2 regions of the Nocardia tengchongensis genome follow, and region 2 is predicted to be linked to the other one. Evidence: riboswitches for the same ligand, from Rfam matches in the RefSeq annotation. Region 2 holds a riboswitch; the other holds the start of a gene.

Region 1 (10,730 bases), on a different contig from region 2:
ATCACGCAACGCCTCATCGAAACCGACGTGTGGACGGACGAGCTGGTGGGGCAAGCGAATCGCATTCCGTAGCAACCATGTTCACATCGCCCTCGGGTATTCGGGCGCCTGCGAAGCGTTGCGGCGGCGGCCCGGGACCGCGATGGTGCGCGGCTGAAGAGTTGCCAGTCGTTAGCTGCAATGGCTGATCGATGCCCGGGACCGGCTTCGGCTCGATACTCGGATCCTGCATCTGTTCCGCACCTACGTGTCGGGAGGGGCTGCACGGTCGGGATGCGGGATTCAGTGTTGACCGGGGGAGGCCGCCTCCCCGGTCAACCGGGTATGACGACGGGGAGGCGACCTCCACCCCTCGAACAGTCCCGGGGCGCATGAGCCCAGGAACCGTCGCACAATCTAGCGCGACCGAGCCGCTCTTTCGGCTCGACACTTGCGACGGATCGTGCCATTCACCCGACTTCGCGCGCCGAATCCAGCCGTCTATCGGGCTACCGAATTCGTCGTCGATGCCCTCACGGCCGCTTATGCATCGAATCGCAATCTTTGCTGGTCACGGGCGGCTATCAGCGGCATCCTAGTAGTCATCGACAGTCCCGAGCGTTGGGCGGTGGGCATATGCGAATCTCTGAAATCCTGCGCCGGAAGGGCAGTGAAGTCGTCACGATTGCACCCGATGCAACAGTGCGCGAACTGCTCGACACCCTGGCCGTAAACAACGTGGGCGCGGTCATCGTCTCCACGGACGGCGTCGCCATGACGGGCATTGTTTCCGAACGAGACATCGTCCGCAGCCTGCACCGCGACGGCGCCGCCCTCCTCGACGCCCCCGTCGCCACCATCATGACCGCCGCGATCCACACCTGTTCCCCCGACGACCACGTCGAAACCCTCAACGCCACCATGACCGAACACCGCATCCGCCACCTCCCGGTCCTCCGAGACGGCCAGATGATCGGCATAGTCAGCATCGGCGACGTAGTGAAGAGCCAAATCTCCGAACTCGAAACCGAACGCGACTCCCTGGTCCGCTACCTCCACGGCTGACTGGGCGGTCAGTGGTGGAACATGCGGAGGTCGGTGCGGGTCAGGGATATGTGGTGGTCGCGGCACGCGGCGGCGATGGTGTCGTGTTGGAGGGCTCCTGTTGGTTCGACGATCGCCGATACACCGAATGCTGCGGCGGCGTCCACGTTGTCCCGGAACGGGAGGTAGCCGTCGGAGACCATGGTGAGGCCGGTCAGTCCTCGGGCCCATTCGGTGCGGTCACGCTCCTCGATCGGGGTGCCCGGGCGGGTCAGGAGGTTCGCGAGTTCACCGTTTTCTCGGGTGGTGACGGTGCCCGCGGCGAGGCCGATCTGCCAGTTCAGCCGTTGCTGGCGGGGCATATCCGTCGGGAGTGGGAGGGTTCGGATGTTGTGGTGGCGGCGCATCCACCAGGTGCGTGCCTTGGCACCCGCGAGGTGGGTGCAGTCGATGCGTGACTGCTGGCCGGCTCCGACTCCGACGGTCATTCCGTCACGGATGAGAACCACCGTGTTCGACTGGGTGAAACGGGCGGTGATCATGCCCAGCAGCGCGTCAGTGGTGGAGCTGTCGGAGAACGCCGGTTCGCCGACGGGGTGGAGCAGCTCGGCGGTGATCGGCTCACGATCGTGGTCCTGCTCGATCGCGACACCGAACACCGTGCGGATCTCGGTAGCCGGGGGACGGAAGTCGGGGTCGATGTCGACCACCAGGAAGCGGCCGCGTTTCTTGCGGGCCAGCTTGGCGACGGTGCCCGGCGCGTAACCGGGCGCGATGATGCCGTCGGACACCACCGTCGCCAGCAGGTCGGCCAGCTCGTCGTCCACGGGATCGGAGACCGCGATCAGGTCTCCGAAAGACGATCGCGGGTCGGCGTCGCGGGCCCGGACATACGCCGCGGCAACCGGTCCCAGCCCTGCCGTGCCCAACCCCCAGGTCTCGCACATGGTTTCGTCGAGCATCCCCGCCACTGCCGCCCCGGCCGGGGAAACATGCTTGAACGAGGCAGCGGCCACCTTGCCCGTCGCGCTGCGCGCCTCGGCAACCAACTGCCAGGCATTCAACGCATCGAGGTAGTTGATCATCGACGCCGACCCGTGCAGCACGCGGACATGCCGGTCACTTCCATCGACGATCCGGGCCCGCTGATGAGGATTCATGCCGTACCGCAAATCCATGTGGTGCACCACTTCCTGAACTCAGGTTCGGGAGCACCCAGGCGGACGACGCTCCGATCTCGCGCTTCCTCGTGGTGAGACCCACGTGACGCCAGTCGCACCCGCCACTCTAGATCACGCCGCCGATGGCCGGGGATCGGGTGATTGTGGCCCGGGCGGGGTGCGCGCGGGCCACGGGCCGGGTGTCAGTCGGTCCAGATGGACAGGTACCACTGGCCGTCGGCGCCCTGGGTGCATTCGTAGATGTCGTCGCCCGGGGTGAGCTGGGTGCCGTCGGGGCGGGTGAAGGTGCCGGTCTCGCCGTCGGCGTCACAGGCGGCTTCGGTGGGGTAGCTGCCATCGACCTGCCATTCGGTGTCCTTGCCGGCATGGGCGGTGCCCATCGCGGCAATCAGACCGAGGGTGACCAGGGAGGTCGTAACAAGCTTCTTCATACGTCTTGCATCCTTTTCACGAAAGAGCCCGGTCGATGGTCTCAGGTGAGATCGTCTGGCCGGGCCGCCACACGGATACTCCACCACGGAGGTCCGACAATTCCGAAACCGCCTGCCAGACCCCTTGCCGCTCAGAACCTTCCGCTCCCAGGCCGCTGCTGCGCGGGCGGCCTAGGCTGGGCGATATGAGCGGCGACCTTGGTCAGCGCGTGCAGTCGGTTCGGAAGCGTCGCGGTCTCACACAGCGCGAACTGGCTGCGAACTCAGGTGTTTCGCTATCGCTGATTCGGAAGATCGAGCAGGGGGAGCGGGACGATACCCGCATCGAGACGCTGCGGCGGCTCGCTGTCGCGTTGGGGTGCCCACTCACCGCGTTGATCGGTTCGGCACCACGTGCGCCGGAGAGCAGAAACGGCGCGATGTGGATGGCGACTCGGCGGGCGATCGAGGCACCCGCCGAGCGAGTCCGGGCGGCGCCGCCCGCGGAAGGCGATGTGGCCGAGACACTTGCCGCGGCGGTCCGGCTCTATCACGAGAATCGATATGAGCTCCTGGCGAGAATTCTGCCGGGCCTGGTGGCGGACAGCGAGGTCGTCTCGCCGCAGCTGCGGGGCCGCATTCTGCAATTGACCGGCTCGGTCCTGGTGCAGACACGGCAATTACGCACCGCGCGCACCGTTCTCGACCGCGGGCTCGCGGCGGCTCAATCGAGTGAGGACGTTCTCGACAGCGCGTCCATGGTCGTCACGCTGTGCTGGCTCCTTCTGGTGGAGGGGCGGTTTCAGCAGGTCGACGAATTGGCGATCGAATGGGCGGACAGGATCGAGCCGCGGATATCGACCGGCACCGAACGTGAACTCTCCACTTGGGGGTGGCTGCTGCTGCGCGGATCGGCCGCGGCGATACGCGACAACCGGCCCGATGACGCCGACGACATGATGCGCTTCGCTCAGGCGGCCGCGGTGGCCGTCAAACGGGAACCACGTGGATATCAGGACTATTGGACGACATTCGGTCCGGCCACGGTGGCGATGAAGCGGGTCGAGAATGCGGTCATCGACGACCGGCCCGATCTCGCGGTGCGCCTGGCCCGCGAAGTCCCCTCCGGGTTGCGCCCGACCTCCGACAATCGCAACCGGCACCTCCTCGATGTCGCTCGCGCCCATCTGGATCTCGCTCGCCCCGAACCGGCCCTGGAGATCCTGCTCAGGCTCTCGAATGAGGCCCGGCCCTGGCTGATCGAGCAGCGGCTCGCCAAGGACCTGCTCACCAGCCTCATCGGCAGACGCCGGACCCTCACCACGGAAATGCGCGGTCTTGCCGACCTGATCCACCTCGAATACTGAGTGCGCTCGTGGCACTTTCGGGCGTGGTCGCTCGAAAGTGCCATTGCCGCCGGATTTCTGCGGGCCGATCCTGGGCTCAGCATCCACCGGCAGCACGATCGACGAACGAGAGGGCGAATCATGAACCCCGGGGCGCTGGGTTTTCTCCGCGAAGATGTGTCCGGGTCACGCCGGCAGTGGGATGAACGGCAGATTCGGGTTCTGGCGGAGCGTTTGGGGTATGACCTTCGGAAGATTGCGGTGCTGGGGGCTAATACAGACCGGCCGGTTTATCGGTTGCAGGTGTTGGTGGGCAATTTGGGAGTTGACGCGGTGATCGTGCCGAGCCTGGCGCATTTCGAGGATGGGGTGGTGCCGGGCGAGTTGGTGGAGCGGGCGGATGTCATTACGGTCAGGCCGGAGGAGACTTACGCTCGATGGCTGATTCCGCCGGATGCACCGGCGGATAGTGGGTCTCGGTAGGCGGCGTGGGGTTGACACGCCAAAGCTCGTTTCGCCGAATGAGGGATCGGTGAATCATGATCAACTGGTGCCGTGTCGTCCGATGGGAATAGGTGGGTCGCGAACGTTGATGTCGAAAGTGAATAACTCGGCGGCGCAGCGGTTCTCGACCGGTTCGGGGAGCCTGGTATGAGGCCCCACTTCTCTCGCAGCACGTTTCTGCGCGGCGCGTTCGGAATCGCGGTCGCCGGTGTGGGATTCGCCGGGGCGACCCGGCTGCCCGCCTCGGTCGCGGCGCCCGACACCGGATCCGCGGGCGGGAACGCGGGGGCCGCCGGCAGCGCTTCGGGGTCGGGCACCGGCAGCTTCGACCCGAAATGGCGTGCATTGCAGGGCAAGCTGCGCGGTCGGCTGATCACGCCCGGTGACCTGGGCTATTCGGACGCCAAGCAGGTCTTCAACACCCGGTTCGACCCCGACATGCCCGCGGCGGTCGTGCAGGTCGCCGAGACCGGCGATGTGGCCACGGCCTTCGAATTCGCGGCCGAGAACGACCTGCGGGTGGCCCCGCGCGCCGGCGGCCATTCCTATGCGGGGGAGTCCACGGCGACCGGCACCCTGATCATCGACGTGCGCGGGCTGCGCGGCGTGCGGGTCCAGGGCGAACAGACCGTGGTCCGCGCGGGGCACACCCTGTACGAGATCTATCAGGAACTGGACCGGTTCGGGCGGAGCCTGCCGACGGGCATGTGCCCCACCGTCGGCGTCGCGGGCCTCACCCTGGGCGGCGGGCTCGGATTCGAATCCCGCGCCTACGGACTCACCGGTGACCGTCTCACCGCGGCGACCCTCGTGCTGCCGGACGGCAGCATCACCGAAGTCTCCGACGGCAACCGACCGGACCTGTTCTGGGCGCTGCGCGGCGGTGGCACACTGCTCGGCGTCGTCACCTCGCTGACCTTCGACACCATCCCCGCCACCCCGAAAGATGTGGTGCGCCTGACCTTCTGGGGCGAGGACGCGGAACACGTCATCAGCGGCTGGCAGGAATGGCTGCGTGCGGCCCCGCGCGAGCAGTGGGCCGATGTCAGTGTGGACGCCGACGGATCCGGCGGACTGCACTGCTGGTTGCAGTTGGTCTGCCCCGCGGGTTCCGCCGAACCCGTGACGGCCGCACTCGTCGACGCGATCGGCATCGCGCCGCGGGAAGCCGACGTCCGCACCCTCAGCCACATGGAGACCGTGCTGTACCTGGCAGGTGGCGTCGTCGACCAGCCCCGCGCGGAATTCACCAACGGCTCCGACATCGTCCCGGCCCTCACGCCCGACGTCACCGCCGCCATCCTCGACGTGATGACCCGGTTCTCCAGCGTCGGCGGCACCGGCTGGGTCCAGATCAACACCCTCGACGGCGCCATCCGCGACCTCACCCCCACCGCGACCGCGTTCCCGTGGCGCGAGCACGCGGCGCTGGTGGAATGGGGTGCGTTCGAACCGATCCCGCACGACTCCGCCCTGACCTGGCTGTCGGACGCGCACGCCACCCTCGCCCCGCATTCGGTCGGCGCGTACGTCAACTATCTGGAGCCGGGCGACCCGCTGTCGCGCTACTACGGCGCGAACTACCCGCGCCTGGCGAAGCTCCGCAACCTCGTCGACCCGAACACCCTGATCCACTCGACCCTGGCACCCTGACCCGGCGCTACTGGTCCAGGGCCTCGATGAGGGTGTCGAGGCCCGAGCCGACCGATGCGCGCTGGGCGGGAGTGAGGGTTTCCAGGGCGGCCGCGAATCGTTGGATTCGCGCAGAGGTGAGGCCGGTGACCAGGTCGTGGGCCGCCGCGGTGGCGGTGAGGAGCTGGGCCCGGCCGTCCTCGGGATCGGCGCCGCGAGTCAGGTAGCCACCCTTTTCCAGGCCCGTCACTATGCGGGACATGGTGGGGGCGCTGACCCGTTCGATATTGGCCAGATCGCCGAGGCGCAGGGGGCCCGAGCGGGCCACCGTCGCCAGGGCGGAGGCCGCGCCGGAACTCAACGCTCCGATGTCGCCGGCGTGACGCAACAGGCGCAGCAGGCGGCCGATGGAGTGATACAGGTCGGCGGCCTCGGTGAGCAGTTCGGGGTCGGCGACACTGGCGGGCTCGGGCAGCGTGATCTCCTCCGTCAGATTCCCTCGCGGGCGGCTTCACGCAATTCGGCCGCCTCGTCCGTGACAGTCGGGCTACCGGCGAACCAGGAGGCCGCCGCGCCGATCAGCATCATAATCGCGGCTCCCAGGAAGACCACGACCAGTCCCGAGTGGAACGGGCCGGAGATCAAGTGCGGGAAGAACTCCTGACCGGTCAGCACGTCACCGTGGACGCCGGGCTGATCGAGAGTGCCGGTGGGGCCGAGCAATTCCTTGATCGGGTTGTAGCCCAGGAACGCCGCGAACAGGCTGCCCACCGGAGGCATGTCCGAGATCGCCGCGGCCGCCGGCGCGGGCACACCCTGCTGCTGCAGGCCCGTATTCATGGCGTCCGGCAGCGTATTCGACAGGCCGATGATCATCAGCGAGAAGAACAGGCCGATCGACAGCGCCATACCGCCGTTGAACAGCGTGCCGCGCATGCCCGAGGCCACACCGCGCTGGGCGGCCGGCACCGACGACATCACCTCGGCGGTGTTCGGCGAGGCGAACATACCCGAGCCGAGACCGTTGAGGGCGATGACGAGCGCGAACACCCAGTAGTCGAAGTCGACCGGCAGCACCACCAGCAGCACGAACGTCAAACCGGTGATCAGCATGCCCACGGTGGCGAACAGCCGCGCCCCGTACTTGTCCGACAGCTTGCCCGAAACCGGGCCCGCGATAAGGAATCCCACGGTCAGCGGCAGCAGGTAGATGCCCGCCCACAGCGGCGTCTGCTCGAAGGAGAACCCGTGCAGCGGCAGCCAGATGCCCTGCAACCAGATGATCAGCATGAACTGCAGACCGCCGCGGCCCAGTGAGGACATCAGCCCGGCGATATTGCCCAGCGCGAACGCCCGGTTCTTGAACAGCGCCATATTGAACATCGGCTGCGCGACCTTGGTCTCGATCACGTAGAACACCGCCAGCAGCGCGATGCCGCCGATCACCGCGCCCAGCACCCACGGGTTGGTCCAGCCGGTCTTCGAATCCCCGTGCGGCTGAATGCCGTAGGTGATGCCGGTGAGCAGCGCCGTCAGACCCAGCGCGAAGGTGATGGTGCCCGGCAGATCCAGTGAGCCCGGGTTGCGCTGGCCATTGTCGTGCAGCGAGCGGTACGACCAGATGGTGCCGAGGATGCCGAACGGCACGCTCACCCAGAAGATGGCCTTCCAATCCCACTGCGACAGCACGCCGCCCATGAGCAGACCCAGGAACGAACCCGCCACGGCCGCGACCTGATTGATGCCGAGCGCGAACCCGCGTTCCTGGGCCGGGAACGCGTCGGTGAGGATCGCGGTCGCATTGGCCATCAGCATCGCGCCGCCGACACCCTGGATCACGCGCCAGGCGATCAGCCAGACCGCGCCGCCGCCGTGCGTGAACGGATCGAACGACAACGCCACGGCCGCAAGGCTGAACACCACGAACCCGTAGTTGTAGATCTTCACCCGCCCGACCATGTCGCCGAGCCGCCCGAACATCACCACGAGCACGGCCGAGGACAGCAGGAAGCCCATCATCAGCCACAGCAGGTAGCTGACGTTGGCCGGTTCCAGGGGGTTGAGCCCGATGCCGCGGAAGATGTCCGGCAGCGAGATCGTCACGATCGACGAGTTGATGGTGACCATGAGCATGCCCAGCGTCGTATTCGACAGGGCCACCCACTTGTACCGCGGGTGATCGTGCTCGATCCGGAGTCGTCTCCGAATGGTCTGGACGTCACCGGCATCCAAACCGGTGGTAGGGGCCGCAGCCATCAGAGCCTCCCGCAAGTCTACGAACGAACTACGCAAATATAGTTGCATGTCGCTAACTAATGAAATCGGATGAGGCTCACTGACCGGGCCGGGTCGTCGGGAATACCCGGTCCGGCCAGGTCAGGCGTGCGGCCCTGCGACTTCAGCGCGATCGAGGAACCGGGAGGTTGGGAGTGATAAAAGGCCGGGGGAGAGGGTGAACGTCGGCACGACGAGGGGGTTCGGGGAGGGCCGCGGCGGGGGGATCGGATCGGTGGTCGACGATTTCGGCGGGCCGCCGGGGCGAGCCGACTTCTCCTGTGTGGCACGGCTTCCCCAGCGGGGTCACAGATTCGACACACCCGATTTCGGCCCCGGTCAACACGCGTGTCGCAGCGCACCTGTCTGGCATGAAATGCAGTTACGCTGCTATTCGGGATCTCCGCCTGCGGTATCGAGCTCGTACGCCTCTTCGAGAACGAGAACAGGATCCAGTTATGCGACATGCGCTCATGACCGCCACGGCCGGGACTGCCGCGGTCAGTGTGACTCTGGCCGGCCTATGGGCCTGGGGTGCCGACCCGGTCCGGGCTCAGGCGCCCGCCGGGGATATGTCCGGCGCGGGAATCCACATCGTGGCGTCGGTCGACACCGTCGGGGTGAATCCGCCCGGTAACCGGACGCCGAACTTTCTGATGACGTTCTCGCATGCCGCGCAGATGTCGGGCAATTACTCGGTCACCGTGGACGGTGGCCCGATCTCGTCCGGTCAGGCCGTCGCGGGCTTCATCCTCGGCTGCGGGATCACCGTGGCCGGCGGCGTCACCGTCGGAATCGAGCCCAACCAAGGTTTGGCTGCCGCCATCTCCCCATCGGTGACCCCGCCGAGCGCCTCCGTCAGCCCGCCGAGTGGGACGGTCACACCCAGCGCTTCGGTCACCCCACCCGACATCAGCCTCGGCCCCAGCGTGGGCGGGGCGCTGGGGTTGACCGAAGTCTTGACGGCGACCTTGGGGCCCGGTCAGGTCACCACCGCGACCACGGCGACCGCGGCGCTGGACAACACCACCGAGTTCCCGTATCAGATCATGTTCAACAACGCCGCGTTGAACGTCGCCCAATGCGCGTCGCCGGTGTCGGCGGTCCCCTTCGTCACCGCCACCGTGGCAACCCCGAGGGGCGTGGTGCAGACCACCGCCTACGGCGACCAGTTCACCTTCTGAACCCTGGTCGGCGCGCCGATCGGGCGCCCTGCCTGCCGCCGAACCTACGGCGTGGGCAGTTCGGGGCGCGGCTTACCCGGGGCGACGGTGCGGGCCAGAATGCCGAGGGTGGCGCGCAGTCCGCTTTCGGGGATGACCGGGAAGATCTTGGCGTCCTTGAATTCCTGTGGAACGGCGGACCAGTCGTAGTAGGACGTCACGAGGGTGCCCGCCTCGATCGGCTCGAGCCGGTAACCGTAGACGTGGCCCGGTTCGACCCGCCCGCGTACGGTCCAGGCGATCTCCCGCTCCGGCTCGAAGGTGACGATTTCGACGGTGACGTCGTACAGGCCCAGCGGATAGTCGTTGAGGGCCTCGCGGTCCATGTGCACGACGAAGGTGTCACCGACTCCGGTGACCACCTCGCCTTTCGCGGCCATCAGCATGCCGGAACTGTCGATGGCGACGTGCCCCTGCGGGTCGGTGAGAATGGCGAAGACCTCGGCCGGTGTGGCAGCCACGGCTCGCTCCACTCGAAATTGTTCTGACACAACAAGATCCTATCGGCGCGGGCCGACCGCGGTCGAGCCGAACCCTGCGCGACGGCGCATCGAATACCTCGGTGGGCGGAAGATCCACGACACGACGCGGATCGCCACAAGTCGCTGGGAAGGACGTCGGAATGTCGGGAACCGGAACCAAATCCGTCGATCTCGTACTCGAGGGTGGCGGCGTGAAAGGAATCGCACTGGTCGGTGCGGTGCTGAGCCTGGCCGAGGCGGGCTATCGGTTCGAGCGGATCGCGGGGACCAGCGCCGGAGCCGTCGTCGGGGCACTGACCGCCGCCTACCAACAGGCCGGACGCGATCTCGGGGACCTGCATCCGATCATGCAGAGCCTGGACTATCGGCGATTCGAGGACGGTTCGATCGCGCAGCGGGCGCTCGGGCGGCTCGGGGACGGCTTGGCCGTGGTGTTCCAGGACGGCGCGCACTCCGGCGACTATCTGGTGCGGTGGCTGACCCCGCTGCTGTCCGACGTCGGGGTCCGGACCTTCGGCGACCTGCGCGTCACCGACGACCCCGGCACCGGTCTCGCCGCGCACCAGCGGTACCGGCTGGTCGTCAACACCACCGATCTCACCCGCCGGGCCCTGGTGCGCCTGCCCTGGGACTACGCCCAATACGGCAAGGACCC
Region 2 (10,730 bases):
TCGGACGCTGTTGATGATTAAAAGCGTATGATGGACGCAGTTACCTGTCAACCCGGAAATCCGGAAGGATGGCGACCATGCCGGCACCCACCACGCTCGAACTGCTCTGGGGCTCCCCCGACCGCCCTCGACGGGGGCCGAAACCGTCCCTCACGCTCGAGCGCATCCTCACCGAGGCCATCGCCATCGCCGACGCCGAAGGACTGGCCAAGCTGTCCATGGCCCGGCTCGCCGAACGCCTCGGCTGCGCCAAGATGGCGCTCTACCGCTACGTCCCCGGCAAGACCGAACTGACCGCGCTCATGCTCGACGCCGCCCTCGGCGACCCGCCGTCCGTCGCGGCCGCAACGCCCGGCGCCACCGAATCGCGCTGGCACGCCTACCTGCGGCCGTGGAGCGAGACGTTCTACGACCGGGTCCGCGCCCACCCCTGGGCGAACGAACTGGCCACCGGCATCCGCCCGATGGGCCCCAACGAACTCGCGTGGATCGATTCGGCCCTGAGCGTGCTCGCCGACACCGGCCTGACCGTCGCCGAACAGTTCGACACCGTCGTCCTGCTGCTGGGTCACGTGCGGGCGATCGCCCAGCACAGCGCGGTCATCACCGACGACGATCCCGCCGAGAGCCAGCTCGCCCGCGAACTCGGCTCGGTGCTGTCGGCGCAGGCCGAGCGCTTCCCGTACGCGGTCGCGGCCTTCGCCGCCGCCATGGGTCCCGACGGCGGCTCCGAACTCGGCAACGGCCTGCGCTTCGGCATCGACCGCATCCTCGACGGCGTGGCCGCCCTGATCGACACCCGCCGGTAGGCGCGCGGTAGCCGGCGAACCCGATTCGCCACGCCGCGAGACATGTCGCGAATGTCTGTGCCGCGGCCCTGATTCGGCTTACGCTCGGCTCATGGCGGAGCTACCCGAGCTGAAACAGGATCCGGTCACCACGGTGCGCGAGTTCTTCGCCGCACTGGAGATGAACATCGTGCCCGAGGCCCTCGAGCTGGCCGACCCGGGCATCGTCTGGAAGAACACGTCACTGCCCGACGTACGCGGCATCGACCGCGTGCGCTGGGTGCTGGGCCTGTTCACCAACCCGCGCTTCGGCTTCCGCGCCGACATGCACCACATCGCGGCCACCGAGGACGGCGTGGTGCTCACCGAGCGCACCGACTACCTGCGGGTCGGCCCGATCGAGATCGGGTTCTGGGTGTGCGGCACCTTCGAATTCAGCAACGGCCGGATCACCCTGTGGCACGACCACTTCTCGTGGGAGAACGTCCTGCGCGGCACGGCGGCCGGTGTCGTCCGGGCCGTCCTGCCCGGGTAGACCGGCCGCACACAGCACGACGCCCGCCACGTTGTCGCGGCGGGCGTCGGCATCGTAACCACGCGCGAGGCGCGGCTTCACGTTCGAGAACGCGAGTGGTTCAGCGGCGCAGGTGCGCCAGTTCGGCGCGGGCCAGCTCGCCGGTCTCACCCAGGTCGGTGCGGGTGAAGACCTGCCACTGCTCGAGCAGCGGCGCGAAGACCAGTTCGGGCTCCTGGGCGCGGTCGTAGATGCCGGCCTCGGCGAGCACCTGGTCGCTGGTGCGGCCGTCGGCGAGTTCGATGACCGGCACCTGGAAGTCGGCGACGCGGTCGGCGATCGCGCGCATGGTCTGGTCGGGCGCCAGATCCAGGGCGGCCGAGATCAGGTTGGCGAAGAAGACGGCCTGCAGCTCGTCGTCGGCGGCCAGGCGCTCGGAGATGGACGTGACCATGACGTCGTCGGTCAGCCGCGCGGTGTTGCGGTGCCGGATGCCGGCCGCGGCCTCTTCGAAGGCGGCGACGGCGAGCACGTCGAGCAGGTGCATCCCGGGACGGTTGAAGCTGGCGGTCATGGCCGCCATGCGCATCCGCTCCAGCGCGATGGGATCCACGGCGCGGGTCACCATCAGGAAGTTGCGGATGAGGATCTCGTGCCGGTTCTCCTCGGCGGTCCAACGGCCGACCCAGCGCCACCACGGCCCGGTGCGCAGGTACTTGCCCAGCTCACGGTGGTAGGAGGGCAGGTTGTCGGCGATCAGCACGCCGACGGTCAGCGCGGTCTTGGAGACCTCGCTGAGCTCCGATTGCGACGGCTCCCAGTCGGTTCCGCCCATGGCCTGGAAGTTGCGGCCACTGTCCCACGGGACGTAGTCGTGGGGCTGCCACTCCGCCGCGACGGCGATATGCCGCGTGAGGTTTTCTTCCACCTCCGCAGCGAGCGATTCCAGCAAGTCCCGATCGGCCAAAACGTTGTGCACGCGAACAACCTAGCGGCTGATCGGCAAACGCGGGGATCTTCGGCAAGTATTTGCCATCGCTATGGCCGCGCCCGGCATCGCGGTCGTGGCCGTAGGCGCTGATTTCATGAGGTGCGGGCGTCTCCCCCGGGCGCGACCGAAACGGTTCGGACGCCCGGCCACCAGCAGGCGATGCGTGACGCCGATCGCTGTGGGCCGGCCACCGGCTCCCCGGGGAGCGCGAACCGCTACTTCTCGGTGACGGTCGCCCAGGTGATGCTCCCGCCGCTGAAATCGCTCTGCCGGCAAATTGGCCCGGCCGGAGCGCGAGTCGCGCTCCGGCCGGGCGGGTTTGCTATCTACCGGGCGTCAGGAGTTGGGCCCGAACTCCTCCAGCATCTCGGTGACCAGCGCCGCGATCGGCGACCGCTCACTGCGGGTGAGGGTGACGTGCGCGAACAGCGGGTGTCCCTTGAGCTTCTCGATCACGGCGGCCACGCCGTCGTGCCGGCCGACCCGCAGGTTGTCGCGCTGGGCGACGTCGTGGGTGAGCACCACCCGCGACCCGCTGCCCAACCGGCTCAGCACGGTGAGCAGCACATTGCGTTCCAGCGACTGCGCCTCGTCCACGATCACGAAGGAGTCGTGCAGCGAGCGCCCGCGAATGTGGGTGAGCGGCAACACCTCCAGCATGCCGCGCGCCTGCACCTCCTCCATCACCTCCGGGCTGGCCAGCCCTTCCAGGGTGTCGAAGACGGCCTGCGCCCACGGCCCCATCTTGTCGGCCTCCGAGCCCGGCAGATAACCGAGCTCCTGTCCGCCCACCGCGTAGAGCGGACGGAACACCACCACCTTCCGATGCGTGCGGCGTTCGAGCACCGCCTCGAGTCCGGCGGTCAGCGCCAGCGCGGATTTGCCGGTGCCGGCTCGTCCGCCGAGCGAGACGATGCCGACGGTCTCGTCCAGCAACAGGTCCAGCGCGATCCGCTGCTCGGCGGAGCGGCCGTGTAGCCCGAAGGCCTCCCGGTCGCCGCGCACCAGTTGCAGCCGCTTGTCCGGCGTCACCCGGGCCAGTGCGCTGCCGCGCGGGCTGACCATCCGAATCCCGGTGTGGCACGGCATGTCCCGGGCCTCGTCGAGATCGATGATCGATTCCGCGTAGAGCTTGTCGACGGTGGCGACGGCCACCTCGAGCTCCATCATTCCGGTCCATCCGGAGATGACGACGTCCTGCGCGTGGTATTCCTCGGCCTGCAGGCCGACCGCGCCGGCCTTGACCCGCAGCGGAATGTCCTTGGACACCAGCGAGACCCGCTGCCCTTCGGCGGCCAGGTTGAGCGCGCAGGCCAGGATGCGGGAATCGTTGCTGTCCGTACGGAATCCGACGGGCAGTACCGCGGGGTCGGTGTGGTTCAACTCCACCTGGAGTGTCCCGCCCTGGGTGCCGACCTGCACCCGTTGATCGAGCCGACCGTGCGCCAGCCGCATGTCGTCCAGCATGCGGAGCGCCTCGCGAGCGAACCAGCCGAGTTCGTGGTGGTGGCGTTTGGCCTCGAGCTCACTGATCACCACGAGCGGCAGCACCACGTGGTGCTCGCCGAAGCGGGTCAGGGCCCAGGGGTCGGACAGCAGCACCGACGTGTCGACTACGAAGGTTTTCGGTCCGGAATCGGACGACTGCGAGGCGCGAACTCCCCGTGTCGTGGGCCGCGGGCTCTGGTCGGAGCTGGCGTCCCTGGTGGGAGCGTTGACGGAGCGTGCATCAGTCACGGTGGGCTCCTTTGCCACTCGCGCGACACCGCGCGAGCGTTCTCGCTGGGCCGGTCAGCCTTGGGGTCGTACGACCCGAGGGCCGGGTGCCGGCCCCCTCGTACTGAGTTGCTCAGTCACGATCAGGACCTCCCGTACGAGCCACACCTACGCGGCCCGCACTCCCGACGCTACCGCCGAATTCGCGTTCCGGCTTCTGCTCTGTCGGGCACATTGGTGAAGATCGCGTTAACGCCTGTCCGCTCTGCGCGTTTCGCCCAGTTCATCGAGCAGGATGGGAACGTGGCTGTGCCCGGGTTCTTTCGTGGCCGTGACCAGGGTCAACGGCCCGGCCGCGGCCTCGGACCGGAGGTGTGCCAGGGCTTCCCGGGCCAGGTCCGCGCCGAGCTCGATTCGATACTTGCGCTCGAACTCCGCACGGCGTGTCTCCGGCGCGGCGTGATACCACCTGCGCAGCTCGTTCGACGGCGTCACATCTTTGGCCCATTCGTCAATGGCCGCTTGCTGTTTGCTGACCCCGCGCGGCCAGAGCCGGTCCACCAGCACCCGTCGGCCGTCGGCCGGATCGGGGTCGTCGTACACGCGCTTCACCCGGTACCCCGGCTGCTGTGTCATGGCCTCCATTACAGTCGAGATCATGGCCGAAACCCCGGATCTGGCGACCCTGTCCACCAAGGAATTGCACGACCGCGCCGTGAAGCTTGCCGCCCGCCGCGGCGACGTCAAATTCCTGTGGCAACTGCTCAAGGCGATTCCCGGCGCCGAGGTCGCCGCGGGCAAACAGGGCGAGGGCGAAGTCGACATCTGGAACACCGCGGCCCTGCTCGACGACTACTTCCACGCCGGTGAGGGAAAACTGGGCGAGGTGCTGCGCCCGATGTACCTGGACTACCTCACCAAACACGCCTGAGCCGGCAGACTCGGGCGCCCAGGTCAGGATTCGCGGAGCGGCGTGCCGTGCAATCCCGTGAGCACGGCACGCACGAACGGCACGAAACCCTCCGGCCCCGAGGCGAAGTCCTTCATGTGCACGGTGGTGCGGTCACTGGCTTCGAAGACGGCGCGCACCATCCGCAGCCGATCCTCGAGGTCCAGCCCCGCACCCATGATCACGTGATCGACGGCCGTCACCGCCAGGGTGTCCCGCAGATCCGTCAAGCCGGTGCCCGCGCGAATGTCGACCTCCGGTAGCGCGACCCGCTCGCGCACCTCCTCCACGACTGCCGACTTCAAGCCCAGCAACAATACGGTGGTCGCCATCCCCGCCTCCGATCCCCTTGCAGCATAGGCCGTTCCGCCGACGCGGGCCCTACACTCCGGGGATGACCGCCGACGCCACGCCGGAACTGATCGTCTACCGTCGCCCGGGCTGCCCGTACTGCTCGCGCATGCGCCGGGTCCTCAACCGGCACGGCATCATTCACCGCGAGGTGGACATCTGGCAGGACCCGGACGCGGCCGCTTTCGTCCGCTCGGTCGCCGACGGCAACGAAACCGTCCCGACCGTCGTCTTCCGTGACGGCTCCACCGAACGCAACTGGGTCAACCCGCACCCGAAAGAGCTGATAGCCACCGTCTCCGCGGACGCCCCGCAGCTCACCGGCGGCCCGCGCAAGTTCTGGTCCTTCTGAACGACGAGAGCCCGCCGCGATCGTGAGATCGCGGCGGGCTCATGGTCTTTCGGCGGCGGGTCAGCCCAGCAGGCGCCAGTCCTCGAGGCCCTCGTAGAGCGGGAACTCCTGGGCCAGCTTGGACACCCGCTGACGCAGCGAGTCCAGGTCGGCGGAGCCGGTCAGGGCGGCCGCGATGATCTCGGCGACCTCGGTGAACTGCTCGTCGCCGAAGCCGCGGGTGGCCAGCGCCGGGGTGCCGATGCGCAGGCCGGAGGTGACCATCGGCGGGCGCGGGTCGAACGGAACCGCGTTGCGGTTCACGGTGATTCCGATCTCGTGCAGGAGGTCCTCACCCTGCTGGCCGTCGAGCTGCGAGTTGCGCAGGTCGACCAGGACCAGGTGCACGTCGGTGCCGCCGGTGAGCACGGTGATGCCCTTCTCCTTGGCATCGGCGGCGGTCAGACGCTCGGCGAGGATCTTGGCGCCGGAGATGGTGCGCTCCTGGCGCTCCTTGAACTCCTCGCCGGCCGCGATCTTGAAGGCCACGGCCTTGGCGGCGATGGCGTGCATGAGCGGGCCGCCCTGCTGGCCCGGGAAGACCGCGGAGTTCAGCTTCTTGGCGAACTCCTGCTTGGCCAGGATCAGGCCGGAGCGGGGGCCGCCCAGGGTCTTGTGCACGGTGGAGGACACGACGTCGGCGTGCGGCACCGGCGACGGGTGCAGCCCGGCCGCGACCAGACCGGCGAAGTGCGCCATGTCGACCCACAGGTACGCGCCGACCTCGTCGGCGATCTCACGGAAGGCGGCGAAGTCCAGCTGCCGCGGGTACGCCGACCAGCCGGCGACGATCACCTTCGGGCGGGTGTCGCGGGCGATCTTGCGAACCTCGTCCATGTCGACGCGGTGGTCTTCCTTGGACACGCCGTAGGCGTGCACCTCGTACAGCTTGCCCGAGAAGTTCAGGCGCATGCCGTGGGTGAGGTGGCCGCCGTGGGCCAGGTCCAGGCCGAGCAGCTTCTCGCCCGGGTTCATCAGCGCGGACAGCACGGCGGCGTTGGCCTGCGCGCCCGAGTGCGGCTGGACGTTGGCGAACTCGGCGCCGAAGAGCTCCTTGACGCGGGCGCGGGCCAGATCCTCGACGACGTCGACGTTCTCGCAACCGCCGTAGTAGCGGCGGCCCGGGTAGCCCTCGGCGTACTTGTTGGTGAGCACGCTGCCCTGCGCCTGCAGCACCGCGCGCGGCACGAAGTTCTCCGAGGCGATCATCTCGAGGGTGTCGCGCTGGCGAGCGAGTTCGCCGCCCATCGCGGCCGCGACCTCGGGGTCGAGTTCGGCGAGGGACTGGCTGTTCACAGAGGCGCTCGTCTGGATCGTCACGCCGCCGAGTGTATTGGCCGCCGACGCGGAGTCGGTCAGTGGGTTCTGGGAATCGTGCATGGCGCACCTCCGTCGTCCGGGTACCCCGAATCGGGATTCGGGGATCGCCAGGCACCCAGGCGCGCGGTGCCGGACTTGGGGTGCTTCCCGGTGGTTACTTCCACCTCGAGTGCGCCAGTCGCGGTCCTGCCATCCTAGCCAACCGCGTTAACACTCCTTCGAGTGGACAGAATCACAGATACAGGCTATGGCGGAGCAACAAATCTCGGTAAGGTGACGCACGGCTGACCCAGATAGGTCAGTGTCCTTGGCCCTACCCAGATTTCGAGGAATTGATCACATGCTGTTCAACATCGCTACCGGTGGCCCGACCGACATCCTCTTCACCCTGCTGCGCACGCTGTGCACCGCGTCCAGCGGCGGCGCGTCCTGCACCGCCTGGGGCGCCTGACCCTTCCGGACCTTCGGGGAGTACCCCTCACATGCGGCGGATCGCGCCGGGTGTGAGGGGTTCGTCCAACAGGCGGCGGAATCGCTCGGACCGTTCCGCCGCATCGGCCGCCCGATCCAGCCAGCCGCCGAGCAATCGATAGCCCTCCACATAGGTGGAGATATAGGCCCGCCACAGCGGTGAGGACAGGAAGCGCAGCGACTGCGTGGCCCGCTCCGGCGTGACCAGACTCCAGCGTTGCAGGTACTCCGCGACCTCCGTGGAGTCGCGCCGCCGATCGTGCAGCAGCAGCGCGGCGTCCTGGCGAACACTCAGCAGATTCGCCGACGCGGTCGAGATCCGCTCGGCACGTTCACCATCGAAACGCAGTCCGAGGTCGGCGTAGATCTCCTGCGCCCAGCGGCCCCAGCCCGGGCCGACGATCGACTTCAGGGCCAGATCCGCCAGCCCCTCCGCCATCAGGCACTGCGGGGTGTTGACCACGAACAGCGTCTGCTCGTCCTGCCCGCCGCCGACCAGCCCGGCCTCCTTGCGGCAGTGCTCGGTGTGGTGTCCCGGGTAGGACTCGTGCGCGATCAGGTGCGGCAGCTGCGACAGGTGCTGCTTGAGGTCGGAGTTGATGGCCACCCGGGACTGGTAGTTGCCCAGGTAGTAGTTGAAGCCCGACCACGGCTTGTCGCCCACCACTTCGTATTCCACGTGCTCGTTGTCGGGCAGCGGATAGCGTTCGCGGACCAGCTCGCGCAGCGCGCCGGAGAAGGCGGCCACGCACTCCTTCAAGCGTTCGGGCGGGATCTCGTCCTGGCGGCGGTGCGCGGAGATGCGGTCCAGCAGCGGGCCGTCGCCGGGCAGCACCTCGTCGAGCTGCCGGTGCGCCTCGCGGTAGTCCTCGGTGTCGCCTGGCGCGATGTCCACGTCGAAGTAGGCGCGGACCTCGTCGATGAAGGAGATGTCCTCGCCGGCGAATTTGCGTGCGGAGCATTCCAGCGCGCGCAGGTGCGCGTCCAGGAACTCGACGCGTTCCACGGACAGTCCGGCGTCGGGGAGTTCCTTGCGCAGGCCGGCGGCGCGGTGCGCCAGGTCGCGCGGCTCGGGCATGGGCGCGTTCTCGACCTCGCGGCGCAGGGTGGGGTCGCCGGTGTAGGCGTCGACGAAGCCCTCTTCGAGGCGGTCGAATGCCAAGCCGAGGCGCAGATAATCGGTCACCAAGGGATGCGCTGCCATGCCCCGACCCTATGCAGAGCGCTCGCCTTCGTCATCCGCAGCGCGCTCGCCTTCGCCGTCCCGGCCGCGTGACCGGCGCACTTCGGCCCGGATCAGCCTGTCTCACAGCCTCACCCGACACGCCCGGCCTCTGTGATGTGGCCCATCCCACTCTGGTTACCGGCCAGTAGCAACACCTGGTGTTCACCTCCCTGTTGGAGCCGAGCACAATTCGGCTATGCGTGGAGTGTTGGCGACGCGAGGCGAGTGTCAGATCCCAGGACACGAGTGTCGAATGCAAGGACACGAGTAATGGCACGGATGAGCGAGCCCAGCCCCTACGTGGAATTCGACCGCAAGCAGTGGCGCACCCTGCGCAAGGCGACTCCCCTGGTGCTGACCGAAGAAGAACTGGTCGGCCTGCGTGGTCTCGGTGAGCAGATCGACCTCGAGGAGGTCGCCGAGGTCTACCTCCCGCTGGCCCGACTCATCCACCTCCAGGTCGCGGCCCGGCAGCGACTGTTCGCCGCCACCGCCACCTTCCTCGGCGAGACCCACCCCGACCGCCAGGTGCCGTTCGTGATCGGCGTGGCGGGCTCGGTGGCCGTCGGCAAGTCCACCACCGCGCGCGTGCTGCAGGCGCTGCTGGCGCGCTGGGACCACCATCCTCGGGTGGATCTGGTCACCACCGACGGATTCCTCTACCCGACAGCCGAACTCACCCGGCGCGGCATCATGCACCGCAAGGGCTTCCCGGAGTCCTACGACCGGCGCAAACTGCTGCGCTTCGTCACCGAGGTGAAATCCGGTGCGCACGAGGTGTGCGCGCCCGTCTACTCGCACATCGCCTACGACATCGTGCCCGGCGAATACCACTGCGTGCGCCAGCCCGACATCCTCATCGTCGAGGGCCTCAACGTGCTGCAAACCGGTCCGCGCCTGATGGTGTCGGACCTGTTCGACTTCTCGGTCTACGTCGACGCCCGCATCGAGGACATCGAGAAGTGGTACGTGCAGCGCTTCCTGTCGCTGCGCAAGACCGCCTTCCAGGATCCGAATTCGCACTTCCACCACTACGCGAACTTCAACGATCAGGAAGCCACCAACCAGGCCAAGGAAATCTGGCACAACACCAACCGGCCCAACCTGGTGGAGAACATCCTGCCGACCCGGCCGCGCGCGACCCTGGTGCTGCGCAAGGACTCCGACCACACCATCAACCGGCTGCGGTTGCGGAAACTCTGAATCTCGTGCCTCGCCGCGTGTCCGCGGCGAGGCACCGGGTGGAGGGTTGTAGGTCAGAGCGTCCAGGCGGCGTCCAGCCGGGCGCCCACATCGATGTCGGTGGCGGCCTGGATGTGGGGTTTGCGGATCTCGGTGGCGATGTAGCGCGCCACGAAACGGCGGATCTCGTGATCCACGCTGGCGATGATGCGCAGCAGTTCGCCGCGGCGGGTGGCGCTGGCCACATTGATGCGGACATTGCTGGGCTGGGGTTCGGCGATCTCGATGAGCACCCGGAGCGGTTCGGCGGTGCGGACCGTGAGGTGCAGGTGGATGGTGCCGTCCACGCGGAACGGGTAGCGGTCCACGGCCAGGTCGATGAGCAGGTCCACCTTGAGCGGGATCACCAGATCGAACGAGATGATGCCGTCCACTTCGCGATCGAGGCGGGGTTGCCCGAGCCGCACGGTCGCCGAGAGTTTGGCGAGCTTGCCCGGGCCCGCGCCGATCGGCCCGAATTCGAAGGCCTCCCCGGTGAGCTTCCCGAACGCCCCCGCGATCCGCTCCGGCGAGGCGGCGTACTCCAGGAATCTCCGGCCGAACTCCTCGTAACTCAGGTACGGGACCGCGACTACCTGGGATTCCACCGGGCCACCCAACTCATCACGCAGCTCGCTCATAGCACCAGACGGTACGGCAGCGACCCGCCCGCGAACGTCGAAGCCGTTGCACTGCAACGGAACCGTTGACCGACTGTTGCGGGATCACCCACAACATTCTCGCTTCGTACTCCTGTGACACAGTCACCGGAGTACGAGATAACAGAGGTGGT

What was found. A riboswitch is a leader RNA that binds a small molecule or an ion and turns the genes downstream of it on or off. The one in region 2 is predicted to bind ZMP and ZTP.
Region 1: another riboswitch for ZMP and ZTP. It lies ahead of ACYVKL_RS27710 (phosphoribosylaminoimidazolecarboxamide formyltransferase); the one in region 2 lies ahead of glyA (serine hydroxymethyltransferase).

Annotation. Positions count from the first base shown of each region.
Region 1 covers NZ_BAAGUM010000015.1:266,062-276,791, forward strand. The annotation lists gene ACYVKL_RS27705 (CBS domain-containing protein) at 616-1,044, shown strand; gene ACYVKL_RS27710 (phosphoribosylaminoimidazolecarboxamide formyltransferase) at 1,053-2,201, opposite strand; ZMP/ZTP riboswitch at 2,230-2,310, opposite strand; gene ACYVKL_RS27715 (hypothetical protein) at 2,387-2,635, opposite strand; gene ACYVKL_RS27720 (helix-turn-helix domain-containing protein) at 2,671-3,981, shown strand; gene ACYVKL_RS27725 (hypothetical protein) at 4,102-4,443, shown strand; gene ACYVKL_RS27730 (FAD-binding oxidoreductase) at 4,612-6,117, shown strand; gene ACYVKL_RS27735 (MarR family winged helix-turn-helix transcriptional regulator) at 6,125-6,484, opposite strand; gene ACYVKL_RS27740 (MFS transporter) at 6,586-8,352, opposite strand; gene ACYVKL_RS27745 (MspA family porin) at 8,829-9,554, shown strand; gene ACYVKL_RS27750 (SRPBCC family protein) at 9,599-10,084, opposite strand; gene ACYVKL_RS27755 (patatin-like phospholipase family protein) at 10,216-10,730, shown strand, end outside.
Region 2 covers NZ_BAAGUM010000006.1:879,414-890,143, forward strand. The annotation lists gene ACYVKL_RS15110 (TetR/AcrR family transcriptional regulator) at 78-809, shown strand; gene ACYVKL_RS15115 (limonene-1,2-epoxide hydrolase family protein) at 901-1,323, shown strand; gene ACYVKL_RS15120 (acyl-ACP desaturase) at 1,424-2,281, opposite strand; gene ACYVKL_RS15125 (PhoH family protein) at 2,630-4,030, opposite strand; gene ACYVKL_RS15130 (DUF488 domain-containing protein) at 4,259-4,645, opposite strand; gene ACYVKL_RS15135 (hypothetical protein) at 4,668-4,940, shown strand; gene ACYVKL_RS15140 (hypothetical protein) at 4,964-5,290, opposite strand; gene ACYVKL_RS15145 (glutaredoxin domain-containing protein) at 5,353-5,661, shown strand; gene glyA (serine hydroxymethyltransferase) at 5,722-7,020, opposite strand; ZMP/ZTP riboswitch at 7,127-7,212, opposite strand; gene ACYVKL_RS15155 (DUF885 domain-containing protein) at 7,499-8,695, opposite strand; gene coaA (type I pantothenate kinase) at 8,987-9,919, shown strand; gene ACYVKL_RS15165 (hypothetical protein) at 9,973-10,578, opposite strand; gene ACYVKL_RS15170 (isoprenyl transferase) at 10,730-10,730, opposite strand, start outside.